3 regions of the Streptomyces sp. NPDC085944 genome follow, and region 1 is predicted to be linked to each of the others. Evidence: riboswitches for the same ligand, from Rfam matches in the RefSeq annotation. Region 1 holds a riboswitch; each other region holds the start of a gene.
What was found. Region 1 has a riboswitch for cyclic di-AMP ahead of AB0P07_RS04365 (C40 family peptidase). Riboswitches for the same ligand answer to the same signal wherever they lie in the genome.

Region 1 (4,204 bases):
GAAACGCGGCCATGAGTCGGCGTGACACGGCCGTGCGTCGTCCGGCGCCCGGCGTGGTCAGCCGCGGACGCCCGCGGTGAACGCCGTCCAGCTCCCGGGGGAGAAGAGCAGGGCGGGTCCGGCCGGGTTCTTGGAGTCGCGCACGGCGAGCAGTCCGGCCCGCGGGCCGACCGACGGACGGGCCGTCTCCACACAGTTGTTCGCTCCGGTGCTGTAGCTGCTGCGCAGCCACCGGACACCGGGCAGATCGGTGCTGACAGGGATGTTCCGGGGTCGTTCGGACATGAAGCCTGACATGGTGCCTCCTTACGCGCCTGCCGCGGTCGCGGCGATGAAGTCCAACGAGTCCTCGGGCGAAAGGGCATGGATCAGAAGGGCGTTGAAGGCCTCGGTATAGGCCTCTAGGTCTTCTTTCCGTTCGAGGTGCAGGCTACTCGTCAAGTGGTCGAGAACAACCACATCGAGATCAGAAGTGCTCGAAAATGAGAAGATTACGAAAGGGCCGGTGACACCGATGTGCGCCCCGGCGGCAAACGGCAGGACCTGGAGCCGGACATGGGGGAGCCGAGCGGCCTCGACCAGCCGGGTCAGTTGACGGGCCATCACCTCGGGCCCGCCCACCTCGCGGCGCAGCACCGCCTCGTCCAGGACCGCGCTCAGCTCCAACGGTGGCTGGGCCCGCAGCACGTCCTGCCGGGCCAGCCGGACCTCCACCAGCGTGTCCAGCCGTTCCTCCGGCAGTCCGTCCACCGCGGCCCGGGTCACCGCGCGGGCGTACTGAGGCGTCTGGAGCAGCCCGGGCACCACCGTGGTCTCCAGCGTGCGCATCGCGCTGGCCTGCGACTCCAGGCTGATGAAGTCGCGGTAGGTCGGGGGCAGTACCCCGCGGTAGGCGTGCCACCAGTGGTTGCGTCCCGCCGCGTCCTCGGAGCGCGCCAGCATCACCAGCAGCCCCCGCAACTGCTCGTCGTCCACGCCGTAGACGTCCAGCAGCAACCGCACGTCGGCCGGTTTCGCCCCGCTCGTCCCCGTCTCGATCCGGCTGACCTTCGACTGGTGCCAGCCCACGAGCCGGGCCGCCTCGCCGCTGGTGATGCCCGCCGATGTGCGCAGGGCGCGCAGTTCCGCGCCCAGCTTCCGACGGCGCACCACGGGACCGTGCTGCATGGGACAACTCCCCTACTCCCTATGAGCCGCCCGAATACGCTCTGCCGTCGCAGAGTTCACCGCTTCGAGCGACAGATATATGCACATCTTGGTGGATCGCCGCCCTTCGCGAGCCTGGCAATGGCAGTCTGGCGGCGAAGCACCAGTCCGGGACCGTACTCGAACCGTCCACTCCGTGTCGGGCCCGCGGTGCCGTGAGAAAGGGACGACGTCGCCATGGCAGACCATCTGGAAGCATCCGTCACTCTGCCGAGCGATCCGGCCTCGGTGGCCGCCGCGCGGACCCATACGGTCGGCACGCTGGCGGAATGGGGGCTGCCCGCCGACGCCGACCTGTACGAGACCGTCCGGCTCATCGTCTCCGAACTGGCGACCAACGCGGTCCAGCACACACTGGGGCAGTCGCCCACCTTCACGGTCGACCTCGTCCTCGACCGCGACGAGCGGCTGCGCATCGGGGTCACCGACAGTCACCCGCGTTTCCCCAGGCGCCTGCCGGCCGCCGTCCAGCAGGACAACGGGCGGGGCATGGTGATCATCCGCTGGCTGACCGCCGAGTGCGGCGGCAAGCTGCGGGTCCGGCCCACGCGCGAGGGTGGCAAGACCGTCTCGATCGAACTGCCCTGGACGCCGCCGGGCGGGCCGAGCGCACCCGCGGGAGTGACGGCGGGGGAGAACGCCGCAACCCCCCGCGGGCGGGCTACTTGACCCGGCCGTACCAGACGCTTGACGTCCAGATCTTCTGCAGGCGCACCACGTCCCCGGTCTTAGGGGCGTGCCAGAGCTTGCCCTTCCCCGCGTAGATGCCGACGTGGTAGACGCTGCGACCCGAGTGGAAGAACACCAGATCTCCGGCCCTGCGGCTCTTGACGGAGACGCGGCGGGTCTTGTTGTACTGCTGGGCCGCGGTGCGCGGCAGCTTCTTGCCGGCCTTCTTGAACGAGTACAGGGTCAGGCCGGAACAGTCGAACCGGTAGGGGCCGGTGGCGCCCCAGCGGTACGGGGAACCCTTCTTCGAGGCCGCGACCTTGAGGGCTTTCGCCGCATGGCTCGCCGCGGCAGCCTCGGCGGCGACGCCGGGGACCACGACGGAGCCGCCCACGGCGGCGAGGGTGAGGGCCGAGGCCGTACCGGCACGGGCCATCAGGGACGGGACACGATTGAGCGCGGACATGCGCAACCCTTCGTCAGCCGCCTGTGAAGGATGACCTGTCGGATTCGGGCTGGCGAAGTTGCCCGGCCGCACGAGTGCGGCTTCACCCCAAGGACCGCTCGGTCCGGTGCCCCTCGCGGAGGCGGCCGGGCCGGCGACCCGTCGTGCTCGGGTCCTCCACTCCTGCCGATCCACTTCCCTTGCGACCGGTCGTCCGGACGGCGGCAGGACTCGGCGTCCGCCCGGACCGCCCCGCCGCTGCGGCGAGGGCTTGTCGTCAGTCACGGATCTTGTCCCGCCCCGGGGGAAATTCCCAGCGGAACGTGCTCTTTGTGTTGTTACGTGCCGCTCATCCGTTCGGGTTGTCGCCCTCGGGTCCGGGAAGCCGTCGACCGCGGTGGCGGCGCCGGGACCAGCGGCGCAGTGGCGCAGCCCGCACGTCCGCAGGGCGGGCGCCGCAACTTCGGCCGGTGGCGAATCGGGTGTGTTCCTAGACCGATAGGGGGTACGCCTTTTGGTCCGTTTCAGACCGGTTCCCCGCGAGTCGTGGTCGGTGGAGCGGATGTGCGGGACGCCGCCGACCGAGAGTGGGCAGGCGGGAAACCGCCGACGGCATCGGTAATCACTCGGTCAAAACCGGGTGATGTGGCCGTAACACTCCAGCCCTAGTCTGCACCCTGATCCACCTGCGGTTTTCCGTGAACCGGTAGGTAAATTCCGACCTGTTCCTGTGTGTTACACCTAGAGCCGTCGCGGCAGCCGCGACAGCCGGACCGTCCGGTCCCGGCGTCATGCCCTGTGAGGTGGTAAATGCAACTGACCCCGCACGAGCAGGAGAGACTGCTCATCCATGTGGCCGCCGACGTGGCGGAGAAGCGCCGGGCACGAGGCGTGAAGCTCAACCACCCCGAGGTCGTCGCGCTGATCACCGCGCACATCCTCGAAGGCGCCCGGGACGGGCGCGGCGTCGGTGAACTCATGTCCTCCGGACGCAAGCTCGTCCAGCGCGACGAGGTCATGGAGGGCGTCCCCGAGATGATCCACGACGTGCAGGTCGAGGCCACCTTCCCCGACGGCACCAAGCTGGTCACCGTCCACGACCCGATCGTCTGACGGGGGCCGCAGTCGTGATCCCCGGAGAGATCCTGTTCGCGGACGAGCCGGTCACTTTCAACGAAGGCCGCGAAGTCACTCGCCTGACCGTGCTCAACACCGCCGACCGGCCCGTCCAGGTCGGCTCCCACTACCACTTCGGCGAGGTCAACCCCGGTCTCGAGTTCGACCGCGGCGCGGCGCACGGCAGGCGGCTGGACATCGCCGCCGGCACCGCCGTCCGGTTCGAGCCGGGCATCCCCGTCGACGTACGGCTGATCCCCCTCGCGGGGGCCCGCGTCGTCGTCGGTCTGCGCGGCGCGACCGGAGGTGCCCTCGATGCCTGAGCTGTCCCGCCCCGCCTACGCCGACCTGTTCGGCCCGACCACCGGCGACCGCATCCGCCTCGCCGACACCGACCTCCTCGTCGAGATCGAGGAGGACCGCTCGGGCGGCCCCGGCCGCTCCGGCGACGAAGCCGTCTTCGGCGGCGGCAAGGTCCTGCGCGAGTCCATGGGGCAGGCGCGCACCACCCGGGCCGAAGGCGCCCCCGACACGCTGATCACCGGAGCCGTGATCATCGACCACTGGGGGATCGTGAAGGCCGACATCGGCATCCGCGACGGCCGGATCACCGGCATCGGCAAGTCCGGCAACCCGGACACCATGGACGGCGTCCACCCCGACCTGGTCATCGGTCCCGAGACCGAGGTCGTCGCGGGCAACGGCAAGATCGTCACCGCGGGCGGCATCGACACCCACGTCCACTTCATCGCGCCGAACGCCGTCGAC
Region 2 (4,204 bases), on a different contig from region 1:
CACCCCGGCTGTTCGGGCCCGGCGCCTACCAGGGCGGGCGGCTCGCGCTGGTCGGGACGCGGCGGATCGAGGACGTCGTGCTGATGCGGTACCGGCCCACCGCACCCGGGACCGGCGAGCGTGTGGCCCCCGCCGACCGGTACTGGCTGGAGGTCGCCTGTGAGCTGGCCGGCCTGTGTCCGCCGTCGGAGACCGCGTTCAGCGTGGGGGCGGTCGTGGTCGCCGCCGACGGGAGCGAGCTGGCGCGCGGGTATTCGCGGGAGGGCGGCGATCCCGTGGTGCACGCCGAAGAGGCCGCGCTCGCCAAGATCGACCCCTGCGACGCACGGCTCGCGGGCGCGACCGTGTACAGCAGTCTCGAGCCCTGTGCCCGCCGGGCCTCCCGTCCCGCGCCCTGTGCCCGGCTGATCCTCGACGCCGGGGTGCGCCGGGTCGTCACGGCCTGGCGGGAGCCGGACACCTTCGTGGCGGGCGCGGACGGGAGCGGGTTGCTCGCCGCGCAGGGCGCCGCCGTCGTCGTACTGCCCGAGTACGAGGGGGCGGCCAAGGCGCCGAACCGCCATCTGGAGCGGTAGGGAACCGGCGGCGGAGACACCGATGTGCATTCCGGTCCCGGGATGACGTACAGTGGTGAACACAACGGCGCGGGGTGGAGCAGCTCGGTAGCTCGCTGGGCTCATAACCCAGAGGTCGCAGGTTCAAATCCTGTCCCCGCTACTGAAGGCCGAGGGCCGGAATCCGAAAGGGTTCCGGCCCTCGGTGCGTCTCGGCACGTACGACGGCGTCCCGCACCCCCGTGTCATCCGGTCGGCCCCTCACCGCTCGCCGCCCGCCCCCGCTCCCGGAAACCTGGACTCCTGGACGGTAAGCGGCGCACGGACGTGCGGGGTGGTGGGAGACGAGTGGTGCGGCCAGGTGACGTGGAGGACGAGGGAGCGGCCGCCAGAGCCGGTGGCCGGCTCCCCGGCGATCCCGTTCCCGACCCGGGCCTCGGGGACGAGCAGCCGCCCGCCGGGCCGCCGCCGCGCAGCCGGACCGCTTACGGGCGCGTCTTCGTGCACGCGCTTCCCGTGCTGCTGATCGTCGTCGCCATCCTGTACGACATCCTCACCCCGAGGTACTTCACCGCCGGCCCCCTCTACACGGCCGCTCCCCTGATCGCCGCCCCGCTCTACTCGCGGCGCGGCACGGCGCTCACCGGTGTCGCCGTGGTCGTCTCGGTCATCGGGCTTCAGCTGGGCAAGGGCGTCATCCACTACGTCGACTCCCTCACCGAGCTGATCACCATCGCGACGGTCGCCGTGCTCGCCGTCATCGTCAACGGCATGGTCCGGCGCAGCAGCGAGCGTCTCGTCTCCGTCCGCGAGATCGCCGCGGCCGCCCAGCGCGCCGTGCTGCCCCAACCCGCCGAGCGCATCGCGGGTTTCGAGATCGCCGTCTGCTACGAGGCCGCGCAGGCCGACGCGTTCATCGGGGGCGACCTGTACGCGGTGCAGGACTCCGCCCGCGGCGTCCGGCTCATCGTCGGCGACGTGCGCGGCAAGGGCATGGGCGCGGTCGCCGCCGTCGCCGTCGTGATCGGCGCGTTCCGGGAGGCCGCCGAGCAGGAGGCGACGCTGGAGGCCGTGGCGCAGCGGCTGGAGCGGGCGCTGGCGCGCGAGGGCACCCGGCGGGACGGACTGGACGCCTTCGAGGGCTTCACCACCGCCGTCCTCGCCGAACTCCCGCACGGTGACGGGACCGTACGCATCGTCAACCGCGGCCATCCGCCGCCCCTGCTGCTCCACGCCGACGGCACCCTGGGCGCCCTGCCCGCCCGCGAGTCGGCGCTGCCGCTCGGCATGGGCGAGCTGGGCGTCTGGCCCGACCGGGCGGAGGAGGTCGACTTCCCAGGTGGGGCCACCCTGCTGCTCTACACCGACGGGCTGACCGAAGCCCGGGACGCCGGGGGCGAGTTCTACGATCCGCTGACGCGGCTGGCCGGCCGCGTCTTCCGGCATCCGGCGACCCTGCTCGACACCCTCGCCGAGGACGTGCGCCGGCACTCCGGGGGCGGCATGGCGGACGACATGGCGCTGCTGGCCGTACGGCGCCCCCGGCACGACGACCTTGATCATTGTCACGAGTCGTGACAGTGCGACCCCCCTCCGCATAACAACTGATACACCGTCAGAAGAAAGTGGCGTGAAGGGGAATACCGAGAGCGAGTCAACTCGTCCGGATTTCAGTGGTCGTGAGGGGTGCGTCCCGGCCGTTGCCGTTAATGATCAAGTGGAACGGCTTGGAATCCGAGCCTCGCGTCTATTAACGTTCGATAACGCAGCGCGGTCGTCCCAGCCGTCACAGAAGGCGGCTCCGTGCGCACGCGCCGAATCCCGCAAGGGAACCGGGGAACCACCACATTGGGGTGAATCGGGCGCATGACGCCGTGGAAACACGTCGGCACGCACCCGTAGGAGACCTTCCTGCTCCGAACCCGTCAGCTAACCCGGTAGGCGAGAAGGAAGGAAAGGAGTACGCCCACGTGGCGTCCAACCGGCCTGCCCCCGAGGCCCCGTTCGTGCCCACCGGGCACGGCACCGACACCTTCGGCTACGACGCCCCCCGCGCCGAAGAGGGCCCCTGGGAGGAGTGGAACCCCACCGCGGAGTCCATCCGCCCCGTGCGCGGCCGGCACCGCGTCGCCAAGCAGCGCGGCGGGCTCGCCCGCAGCTCCACCGTCCTCGGCGTCGGTGTCATAGCCGCCGTCGGCGCGGGCGGCATGGCCAGCGCGCAGACCGGCAAGCCGCCGGTGTCCATCTCCATGCCGGACCTGCCGAACGTCGGCTCGCTCATGCCCGGCGGCGACGAGGAGGCGGAGCCCGAGGGTTCCGCCACCCCGCTCAGCGGCATCACCCAGGCCGTCGCCGCGGACACCGGGGCGGACGCGGGTTCCGCCGGGGCCGGCGAGTCGCTGCGGGCCCGGATCATGGCGCAGGCCGAGCAGCAGCAGGCCCAGGTCGAGACCAAGGCCGCCGCCGAAGCGCAGGCCGCCGCCGAGAAAAAGGCCGCGGAAGCCGCCGCCAAGGCGGAGAAGGAGGCCGAGGAGAAGGCCGCCGCCGCCAAGAAGAAGGCGGAGGAGGAGGCCGCGAAGAAGGCCGAGGCCGAGCGGCTCGCCGAGCTGGCCAAGCAGTTCACCCTGCCGACCTCCTCGTACACGATCTCCTCCACCTTCAACCAGGCCGGCTCCCTGTGGGCATCCGGTCACCACACCGGCCTCGACTTCGCCGCCCCCACGGGCACGCTGCTCAAGGCGGTGCACAGCGGCACCATCACGTCGGCCGGCTGGGACGGGTCGTACGGCTACAAGACCGTGCTCACCCTCGACGACGGCACCGAGCTCTGGTACGCGCACCAGTCGTCGATCAACGTCAGCGTCGGCCAGAAGGTCACCACCGGTGACGTCATCGGCCGCGTCGGCGCCACCGGCAACGTCACCGGTGCCCACCTCCACCTCGAGGTGCACACCGCCGACGGCTCCGGCATCGACCCGATGGCCTGGCTGCAGAGCAAGGGCCTCACCCCCTGAGACCGACTGAGTCGTCACGCTTCCCGCCCCGCTGAACCCCGGCGGTCCTGACGGCAACCCCCCGACGTCAGGGCTGCCGGTTCGCGGTCGTTTTGCGGGGTTTTTGCGTGCATCCGGAATGGTCCGCTCCAGTGCGGTCGTTGATCCTCCACATGACTTCTCTGCGCAAGCTCGGCTCCTCCGACCTCGAGGTCTTCCCCCTGGCCCTCGGCGGCAACGTCTTCGGCTGGACCGCCGACCAGGACACCTCCTTCGCCGTCCTCGACGCCTACACGGCGGCGGGCGGCAACTTCGTCGACACCGCCGACTCCTACTCCGCCTGGGTCGACGGCAACAGCGGCGGCGAGTCCGAGACCGTCCTCGGCAAGTGGCTCGCCTCCCGCGGCAACCGTGACGACGTCGTCCTGGCCACCAAGGTCAGCCAGCACCCCGACTACCCCGGCCTGTCCGCCGCGAACATCAAGGCCGCGGCCGACGCCTCGCTGCGCCGCCTGGGCACCGACCGGATCGACCTCTACTACACCCACTTCGACAAGCCCGAGGTGCCGGTCGAGGAGATCATCGGCGCCCTCGACGAGCTGGTGAGGGCCGGCAAGGTGCGGCACATCGCCGCCTCCAACATCTCCGCCGAGCGGC
Region 3 (4,204 bases), on a different contig from region 1:
GCTTGGGGACGTTGAGGATGCGGCGCAGCGGCACCGAGTCCTCCGGGTTGGCCAGCACCCGCAGGTAGGCCAGGACGTCCCGGACCTCCTTGCGCTCGTAGAAGCGGACGCCGCCGACGACCTTGTAGGGCAGACCGGTGCGGATGAAGACCTCTTCGAAGACACGGGACTGCGCGTTGGTCCGGTAGAAGACCGCGACGTCGCCGGCCTTGGCCTCGCCCGCGTCGGTGAGGCGGTCTATCTCGTCGGCGACGAACTGCGCCTCGTCGTGCTCGGTGTCGGCGACGTACCCGGTGATCTGCGCGCCGCTGCCCTGGTTGGTCCACAGGTTCTTGGGGCGGCGGGACTCGTTGCGCTCGATGACCGCGTTGGCGGCGCTGAGGATGGTCTGCGTGGAGCGGTAGTTCTGCTCGAGCAGGATCGTCGTCGCGTCCGGGTAGTCCTCCTCGAACTGGAGGATGTTGCGGATGGTGGCGCCGCGGAAGGCGTAGATCGACTGATCGGCGTCGCCCACCACGCACAGCTCGGCGGGCGGCACCTCGGCCTCCGGCGGCACGTCGACGGGGTGCTCCGAGGCCCCGCCGACCAGTTCGCGCACCAGGGCGTACTGGGCGTGGTTGGTGTCCTGGTACTCGTCGACCAGGACGTGCCGGAAGCGGCGGCGGTAGTGCTCGGCGACGTCCGGGAAGGCGCGCAGCAGGTTGACCGTCGTCATGATCAGGTCGTCGAAGTCGAGGGCGTTGGCCTCGCGCAGCCGTGCCTGGTACATGGCGTAGGCCTGGGCGAGGGTCTTCTCGAAGCCGTCGGCCGCCTGGGCGGCGAAGTCCTCCTCGTCGATCAGCTCGTTCTTCAGGTTGCTGATCTTCGCGCTGAACGACTTCGGCGGGAAGCGCTTGGGGTCCAGGTCCAGGTCGCGGCAGACCAGCGCCATGAGCCGCTTGGAGTCGGCGGCGTCGTAGATCGAGAAGGACGAGGTGAAGCCGAGCTTCTTCGACTCGCGGCGCAGGATGCGCACGCACGCGCTGTGGAAGGTCATCACCCACATCGCGTTGGCGCGCGGGCCGACGAGCTGCTCCACGCGCTCCTTCATCTCGCCCGCGGCCTTGTTGGTGAAGGTGATCGCGAGGATCTGCCCGGGGTGGACGTGCCGCTCGGCCAGCAGGTGGGCGATGCGGTGGGTGAGCACGCGGGTCTTGCCGGAGCCGGCACCGGCCACGATGAGCAGCGGGGAGCCGGAGTGGACGACGGCGGCCCTCTGGTTCTCGTTCAGCCCCTCCAGGAGCGCCGCGGCGTCCAGGGCGGGGCGCGGGGCGCCGTCCCGGTAGTGGGTGTCCCGGTCCGGAGGCACGTCGAACTTCCCGCCGAACAGATCGTGCGGAACCGGCTCCGGTCCGTGATCGCCCTCGGGCGGCGGCGGGGGTTCCTCCTCGTGACCCCGAGGGGTCTGGAGGCTCGCCAGGAAGTTGTCGTCAAAGAGGCTGCTCATCGCTCTCCGAGTCTAGGGTGCCGCACCGACAACCCGGTGCCGCCCCGGAAAATGACCACCACCACCGGCGCGGACACGCCCTGCGACCAGGGGAACCACGAAGAGTGACGCCGGCTATCGCCTCGGAGGCACCTCGCGAAAGGTCACGAAAACGTATCGGGCATATCACCCGCCAACCTTCACAGCGGCCACACGAGTTGGCTACGGTGCGGGGCAGGCCGCTCGACCCCCTCCGGCGAACCTCGCCGGGCCGCGCGGCCTCCGCCGAGTCCGGTCTGCCCGCACGGCACCCGGAGCCGGGGACCCACCGAGACCTTGGGGTGAATCGGCCGCACCGCCCTCGCCGAGACGAGAGGACGGTCCGCCGTAGGGCAACCCTTCCCCGCCACACCGCCCGAACCCGACAGCTAACCCGGTAGGCGGAGCACTGGAAGGAGTCGCCTCCCTTGGCGTCGCACCGCAAGTCGCGTCCCACCGGTCCCCGCGTCGCGGGCATACGGACCCCGGCCCTCGCCACCGCGGCCCTCACCTCCGTCGCCCTGCTGTCCCAGACGGCCAATGCCACGCCGTCGGACGACCGGCCGACCCTCGAGGAGGTCGAGAAGAAGGTCGACGACCTGTACCGCCAGGCCGGGGCGGCGACCGAGAAGTACAACGCGGCCAAGGAGAAGACCACCAAGCAGCGCAAGAAGGTCGACGGTCTCCTCGACGACGTCGCCAAGCGCACCCAGAACCTCAACGACGCGCGCGCGGAGCTGGGCTCCTTCGCCTCCGCCCAGTACCGCACGGGCGCCTCGGTCCCGGAGACCGCGACCCTGCTGCTCGCGGACTCGCCGCAGGACTACTTCGACCAGAACCAGCTGATGGACCGGCTCACCGGGCGGCAGAAGAGTGCCGTGGACGACTACGTCACCCAGCAGTCCGAGACGATGAAGAAGCGCCGGGAGGCCACCGAGAGCCTCGAGACCCTCACCGAGTCGCAGAACGACCTCAAGACGGCCAAGTCGACCGTCCAGCAGAAGCTCGCCACCGCGCGCGAGCTGCTGTCGGAGCTGACCGCCGAGGAGAAGGCCCGGCTGGCGGCGATCGAGAAGAAGAAGCAGCAGGAGGCCGCCCGCAAAGCCGCCGAGCTGGCGAAACAGCAGGCGGAGGAGGCGGCCGAGCGCAAGCGGCAGGAGGAGGCCGCCCAGCAGCAGGAGAGCGGCTCCGGATCCGCGGGAACCTCCGGCGGCACCGGTTCGTCGGACTCCTCGGGCTCGTCGACGCCGGGCACCTCGACCGGCACCAAGGCCGACAAGGCGATCGCCTTCGCCCGCGCCCAGATCGGCAAGCCGTACGTCTGGGGCGCCACGGGCCCCGACTCCTACGACTGCTCGGGCCTCACCCAGGCCGCCTGGAAGGCCGCGGGCGTGACGCTGCCGCGCGTCACCTACGACCAGGTCAACGCCGGCACGACCGTCCCCGTCTCCCAGGCACAACCCGGTGACCTGGTCTTCTTCTACGACGACATCAGCCACGTCGGCCTGTACATCGGCGACGGCATGATGATCCACGCCCCGAAGCCGGGCGCGTACGTCCGCGAGGAATCCATCTTCTACGACGGCGAGTCGTCCATCTACAGCGTGGTGCGCCCCGCCTGACCAGCAGGGTTCTCTACCATCGTGGCCATGCCATCGGCCACCCACCACCCCTCCGCGCTGCGCACCTGGCTGGCGCGGCGTCCACCGGCGGCCGGGGCCGCGGTGATGGCGACCGGCATCGTGTCGGTCGCCCTGCATCTGACGGGCCGCGAGGTCCTGTCCCGGATCGCCCTGGCCCTGGCCTGTGTCGCCTGGCTGATACTGGCCGCGAACTTCGTCTACCTGCTGTTCGCCCACCGGCCGCGGTGGATCGAGCGGGCGGGGACGCCGGGCGCGCTGACGGCCGTCGCCGCGACGACCGTGGTCGGCACCCGTTTCTCGCTGCTGGGCTGGTCGCTGCTGGCGGCGGTGCTGCTGGTGCTGGCGGCGGTGCTGTGGCCGTGGCTGCTGCTCGTGGTGGTGCGGCACTGGGGGCGGAGGATGCCCGGGGCGGTGTTCCTGGGCTGCGTGGCGACGGAGGGCCTCGCCGTGCTCGCCGCGACGCTGTCCGCGGCCACCTCGACGCCCTGGCTGGCGCACGCGGCGCTGGTGCCGTTCTGGCTGGGGATCGTGCTCTATCTGATCGCGCTGTTCCGCTTCGACCTGCGGCAGGTGGCCCGGGGCTCCGGGGACCAGTGGGTGGCGGGCGGCGCGCTCGCCATCTCGGCCCTCGCCGGGGCCAAGCTGCTCGCGGCGGCCGGGACCGGCATGTACCTGTGGAACGCCGACGACCAGGCCGTCCTGCACGACCTGACCGTCTTCCTGCTCGCCCTCGACCTCGCCTGGTACGCCGTGCTGCTGGCCGCCGAGATCGCCTGGCCGCGCCTCGGCTACGACGTACGCCGCTGGTCGACGGTCTTCCCGCTCGGCATGACGGCGGCGGCGACACTGTCGGTGGCCGCCGCCGTCGACGTGCCGTGGCTGGACGCCCCCGGCCGGGCGCTGCTGTGGATCGCAGTGGCCGGTTGGCTGGTGGTCGCCACGGGGGCGGTCGTCCGGGCCCGCTCCGGGCTGCGGTCCCTGGCAGCGGGCTCCGGGGCGGCAGTCAGGTCCACAGCACCGCGATGAAGACGTTCACCAGGGTCAGCCCGCCCACCAG

Region 2: linked by a shared signal. The riboswitch ahead of AB0P07_RS30695 (M23 family metallopeptidase) and the one ahead of AB0P07_RS04365 (C40 family peptidase) in region 1 are both predicted to bind cyclic di-AMP.
Region 3: linked by a shared signal. The riboswitch ahead of AB0P07_RS01970 (NlpC/P60 family protein) and the one ahead of AB0P07_RS04365 (C40 family peptidase) in region 1 are both predicted to bind cyclic di-AMP.

The regions. Positions count from the first base shown of each region.
Region 1 is NZ_JBFBJX010000002.1:136,717-140,920, forward strand. Features, by position in the region: gene AB0P07_RS04345 (8-amino-7-oxononanoate synthase) at 1-15, shown strand, start outside; gene AB0P07_RS04350 (DUF397 domain-containing protein) at 58-285, opposite strand; gene AB0P07_RS04355 (helix-turn-helix transcriptional regulator) at 307-1,167, opposite strand; gene AB0P07_RS04360 (ATP-binding protein) at 1,384-1,875, shown strand; gene AB0P07_RS04365 (C40 family peptidase) at 1,868-2,341, opposite strand; cyclic di-AMP (ydaO/yuaA leader) riboswitch at 2,345-2,487, opposite strand; gene AB0P07_RS04370 (urease subunit gamma) at 3,131-3,433, shown strand; gene AB0P07_RS04375 (urease subunit beta) at 3,448-3,759, shown strand; gene AB0P07_RS04380 (urease subunit alpha) at 3,752-4,204, shown strand, end outside.
Region 2 is NZ_JBFBJX010000020.1:22,629-26,832, reverse strand. Features, by position in the region: gene AB0P07_RS30710 (dihydrofolate reductase family protein) at 1-575, shown strand, start outside; tRNA gene AB0P07_RS30705 (tRNA-Met) at 644-717, shown strand; gene AB0P07_RS30700 (PP2C family protein-serine/threonine phosphatase) at 921-2,132, shown strand; cyclic di-AMP (ydaO/yuaA leader) riboswitch at 2,357-2,513, shown strand; gene AB0P07_RS30695 (M23 family metallopeptidase) at 2,525-3,568, shown strand; gene AB0P07_RS30690 (aldo/keto reductase) at 3,721-4,204, shown strand, end outside.
Region 3 is NZ_JBFBJX010000001.1:390,154-394,357, reverse strand. Features, by position in the region: gene pcrA (DNA helicase PcrA) at 1-1,486, opposite strand, end outside; cyclic di-AMP (ydaO/yuaA leader) riboswitch at 1,739-1,925, shown strand; gene AB0P07_RS01970 (NlpC/P60 family protein) at 1,933-3,126, shown strand; gene AB0P07_RS01965 (tellurite resistance/C4-dicarboxylate transporter family protein) at 3,154-4,173, shown strand; gene AB0P07_RS01960 (hypothetical protein) at 4,151-4,204, opposite strand, start outside.